Regions from separate parts of the Polaromonas sp. P1_F2 genome, predicted to be linked through region 2. Evidence: predicted binding sites of a transcription regulator. Region 2 holds the regulator's gene; the other holds the start of a gene.
The links. Region 2 encodes HrcA, which represses chaperone genes, less so after heat shock. Its sites were predicted from a motif close to TTAGCACTCNNNNNNNNNGAGTGCTAA; they were not measured.

Region 1: the regulator HrcA is predicted to act here: its motif matches at 1,031-1,057, upstream of AC1D0O_RS04745 (co-chaperone GroES).

Annotation. Positions count from the first base shown of each region.
Region 1 covers NZ_JBFUBN010000002.1:194,019-196,408, forward strand. The annotation lists gene groL (chaperonin GroEL) at 1-594, opposite strand, end outside; gene AC1D0O_RS04745 (co-chaperone GroES) at 645-935, opposite strand; gene AC1D0O_RS04750 (AraC family transcriptional regulator) at 1,191-2,195, opposite strand; gene AC1D0O_RS04755 (MFS transporter) at 2,274-2,390, shown strand, end outside.
Region 2 covers NZ_JBFUBN010000003.1:435,909-438,298, reverse strand. The annotation lists tRNA gene AC1D0O_RS09050 (tRNA-Arg) at 95-171, opposite strand; tRNA gene AC1D0O_RS09045 (tRNA-Ile) at 199-275, opposite strand; gene hrcA (heat-inducible transcriptional repressor HrcA) at 322-1,341, opposite strand; gene AC1D0O_RS09035 (NAD kinase) at 1,390-2,265, shown strand; gene recN (DNA repair protein RecN) at 2,283-2,390, shown strand, end outside.

The DNA of each region.
Region 1 (2,390 bases), on a different contig from region 2:
GCCGCGGTCGAACTGCATGCCTTCGACGACGTCGAGTTCGTTTTGCAGCGACTTGCCGTCTTCCACGGTGATCACGCCTTCTTTACCAACCTTGTCCATTGCGTCGGCAATGATCTTGCCGATGGATTCGTCGGAGTTGGCCGAGATCGAACCGACCTGGGCGATTTCTTTCGACGTGGTGGTGGGCTTGGAAGCCTTCTTGAGCTCTTCGGTCAGGGCCAGCACGGCCTTGTCGATACCGCGCTTCAGGTCCATCGGGTTCATGCCGGCGGCCACGTACTTCATGCCTTCGCGGACGATGGCCTGGGCCAGAACGGTGGCGGTGGTGGTGCCGTCGCCGGCGTTGTCGGAGGTCTTGGAAGCGACTTCCTTGACCATCTGCGCGCCCATGTTCTGCAGCTTGTCCTTGAGTTCGATTTCCTTGGCGACGGACACACCGTCCTTGGTCACCGTGGGGGCGCCGAACGAGCGCTCCAGAACCACGTTACGACCTTTGGGGCCCAGGGTTACCTTGACGGCGTTGGCCAGGATGTTCACACCCTCGACCATGCGTGCGCGGGCTTCGCCGCCGAAAATGACGTCTTTTGCTGCCATGATTAATTCTCCAGATTCAGTTGATTAGGGATTTGACGCGGCGGGAGAAATTACTTCTCAACCACTGCGAACAGGTCTTCTTCTTTCATGACGAGCAGTTCGTCGCCGTCGACCTTGACGGTCTGGCCGCTGTATTTGCCGAACAGCACGCGGTCGCCGACTTTCACGCCCACGGGGCTCAGTTCGCCCTTGTCGTTCTTCTTGCCTGGGCCAACGGCCAGCACTTCGCCTTGATCAGGCTTTTCAGCGGCGCTGTCGGGGATGACGATGCCGGAAGCGGTTTTGGTTTCGTTTTCCACGCGTTTGACGATCACGCGGTCGTGCAAAGGACGAAGTTTCATGAGAGCTCCTTGTTTGAGAACACTGGTTTTGGGAATCAAAAAGCACCCGGCTGGAAGTGGGTGCTTGTTAACTTTGGTGGATTGACTGGGCTTTGTTAGCACTCAATACCATCGAGTGCTAATCATAGGGGCAATTGGGCCCTATTTCAAGGCAAGGGCCGGAAAACCTGCTTTTTGGGGCGGCCGCGGGTGTTGCGGAGCGCCATTGGGCTGGATTCCGTCAAAACCCGACCCAGCTGGCGATAGCGATATTCGTCAAACAGGACTGCGTGCCTTGCTGGGTGCGTGGCCGATGACACGCTTGAACGCCCGGCTGAAGGAGGCCTCGGAGTCGTAACCCAGCCGATCGGCGGCCGTGGTGACACGCATTCCGTCCTGCGCGATCCAGTTGCGCGCCTGGAACATGCGGATGCGAGCCACGTACCGGGCAGGGCTCTCGCCCACCGATTCCTTGAAGGCCTGGGCAAAACGTGATCTTGATGCTCCCATGATGTTCGCCAGCTCCGGCACGCTCCAGTCCTGCTCCGGCGTCGCGTGGATGGCGGCCAGCACCTTGCCCACGCCGGGCGAGCGCAGCGCCGCGATCCAGCCCGTCGAGTTGCTGCAAGCGCATTCGACCCAGGCGCGGATGATGGTCGCGGCGAGCACATCGGCCATGCGGGCCAGGATGCCGCAGGCGCCCATGCGGTTGAGCGAGGCTTCTCGCTCCATCGCCTCGAGCAGCATGGGCACGCCCGGGTCGCGCTGAGCCAGGTCGCCAGCGCGGATCACCCCCGGCATCATGGCCAGCAAGGGATGCAGCGGGTCGAGGTTGAATTTCATGGTGCCGCAGAACATGACGTGGGACGGTGCTTGCGCCAGGGGTGCCCCGTCCCGCAACAGATAGATATCGTCCGCGACCCGCTCGCGATCGAAGGTCGCGAGGGCCACCGGCGGAACTTCGGGTGAACTGGCCACGGTGTGGGCCGTGCCGCGCGGCAGCAGCACCGCGTCACCGGCCTTCAGTTCCATCCACCCGGACGGCTCTGTGTGCAGCCAGCAATCTCCGCTGCCGACGAAATGAAAACGCGCGGTGGCTTGCGCGGTAAAGGAAATCGCCCACGGCGCATGCATGAGGCAGCGGCCGTACTCGACGCCGTCCAGGCGCAGGCCCAGCAGGATCTGGGTGAGGGGATCGGGCCCCGCAGCAGGCAGGCCCGCGCCTTCGTGAGGGGGCTGAACGACGACGGGCGTGAAAGTTCTGGAGGAATCGTCAAGCATTTCGGCTCTTTCGCCATGGAAATGTGTGGATGCTAGGCCTAAGCTGGTCACCCTGTCCTCAACAAGGCTTCATATCTCATGCCATCCAATTCCTCTTCTGCCTGCCTAGATCCGCTGGCTGCCGGCGCAGGCCCTGCCAACAATTCATCCGGCGAGGCCGCCGCTCTCTGGCCGGCGGTCGCCTCACTTTCCCTG
Region 2 (2,390 bases):
CACGTACAGCCCCGGAAAACCACTAAAAAGCCCTGCGCAAAGAAAAATAGCCTAGAGGGGTGAGCCTCTAAGCTATTGAAATCACTAATAAAAGTGGTGCGGCTGGCAGGAATTGAACCCACGACCCCTTGGTTCGTAGCCAAGTACTCTATCCAACTGAGCTACAGCCGCTAAGCCTCAAATTATAGCTTATTTAAATGGTAGGGCGTGAGTGACTTGAACACTCGACCAAAGGATTATGAGTCCTCTGCTCTAACCAACTGAGCTAACGCCCCACACAAGAGAGAGATTGTAAGGGCCTGCGGGGACCTGCTCGCGGGCCTACTTGCTGTGGCTCAGGGCCGTGCTGACCAGTTTGGAGGTGATGTCGACGATCTGGATCATTTTTTCGTAGGGCATGCGCATGGGGCCTATGACGCCCAGCGTGCCCACGACCTGGCCGTCGACTTCGTAAGGCGCCGTCACCACCGACAGCTCCTGGTAGGGAATGACCTGGCTTTCGCCGCCTATGTAGATGCGAACGCCCTCGGCGCGGCTGGACACGTCGAGCAGGCGCATCAGCTGCGCCTTTTGCTCGAACAGGTCGAACAGCTTGCGCAGGTTGCCCATGTCGCCGGAAAAATCGCTGACGGCCAGCAGGTTGCGCTCGCCGGAGATCACGACTTCGTCGCGCGATTCGATGGCTTCGGAGCTGACCTTGACCGCGGCCTGCATTAGCGTGGCGATCTCGCCGCGCAGCGCCTCGACCTCGTTTTTCAGGCGCTCGCGCACTTCCTCGATCGCCATGCCGGCGTAGTGTGAATTGAGGAAATTGGCGGCCTCCACCAGCTGCGACTGGCTGTAGTCGGCCTCGGTGAAGATGACCCGGTTCTGCACGTCGCCGTCGGGCGACACGATGATCACGAGGAAACGTTTTTCGGACAGGCGCAAAAATTCAATGTGGCGGAACACCGAAGTGCGGCGCGGCGCCATGACCACACCGACGAATTGCGACAGGCTGGAGAGCATGTGCGCCGCGTTGCTGAGCACCTTTTGCGGCTGGTCGGGCGCCAGCCGGGGGGCGCCTATCTGACCCGCGGCAGGAAAGGAGTCGCGCTGCGTGGTCAGCATGGTATCGACGAAGAGGCGGTAGCCGCGCGCCGTGGGGATGCGGCCGGCCGAGGTGTGAGGGCTGACGATCAGGCCGAGCTCCTCGAGATCGCTCATCACGTTGCGTATGGTGGCGGGGGACAGCTCCAGGCCGGAGGCCTTGGACAGCGTGCGTGAACCCACCGGCTGCCCATCGGCAATGTAGCGCTCCACCAGCGCCTTGAGAAGCAACCGCGCACGATCATCAAGCATGCCGACATTCTACGAAGCTTGGGGCGGATGTTGTGATGTAATTTGCCGATGAAATCGCAATTCCGCCATGTCGCACTGATCGGCAAGTACCACGCACAGGGTTCCCGGTCGGCGCTGGAGGACATCGCGCATTTCCTGGGCACCCAGGGCTGCGAGGTAGCGATCGAGCAGGACACCGCCAGCAACACCGGCCTCACGCAATTCCCGACGCTGGACGCGGCCGGCATAGGCGCCCAGTGCGACCTGGCCCTGGTGGTGGGCGGCGACGGCACCATGCTGGGCATAGGCCGGCTGCTGGCCCAGTTCGGCATCCCGCTGGTGGGCATCAACCAGGGCCGGCTCGGCTTCATCACCGACATCGCCTTCGAGGACTACCAGAACACCCTGATTCCCATGCTGCGCGGCGAATACGAGGAGGACCGCCGCTGGATGATGCAGGCCAAGGTGGTGCGCGACGGCCGCTGCGTCTTCAGCGCCACCGCCATGAACGACGTGGTGGTCAACCGCGGCGCGACCGCCGGCATGGTGGAGCTTCGCGTCGAGGTCGACGGCCGCTTCGTGGCCAACCAGCGCGCCGACGGCCTGATCATCGCCTCGCCCACCGGCTCCACGGCCTACGCGCTGTCCGCCGGCGGGCCCCTGCTCCATCCCTCGATTGCCGGCTGGGTGCTGGCGCCCATCGCGCCGCACACACTGTCGAACCGGCCCATCGTGCTATCGGACTCCGGCGAGATCACGATTGAGATCGTCGCCGGCCGGGACGCCAGCGCCAACTTCGACATGCAGTCGCTGGCCAGCCTGCTGCACGGCGACCGCATCACCGTCAGGCGCTCGGAGCACCAGATGCGCTTTCTGCACCCCAAGGGCTGGAGCTACTTCGACACCTTGCGCAAAAAACTTCACTGGAATGAAGGCGTAGCCTGAATGGCACGGATTTATTTATGAGCCTCAAAAGCATCTCGCTTCGCGATTTCGTCATCGTCCACGAACTCGAGCTGGACCTGTCCGGCGGGTTCACGGTGCTGACCGGTGAGACCGGCGCCGGCAAA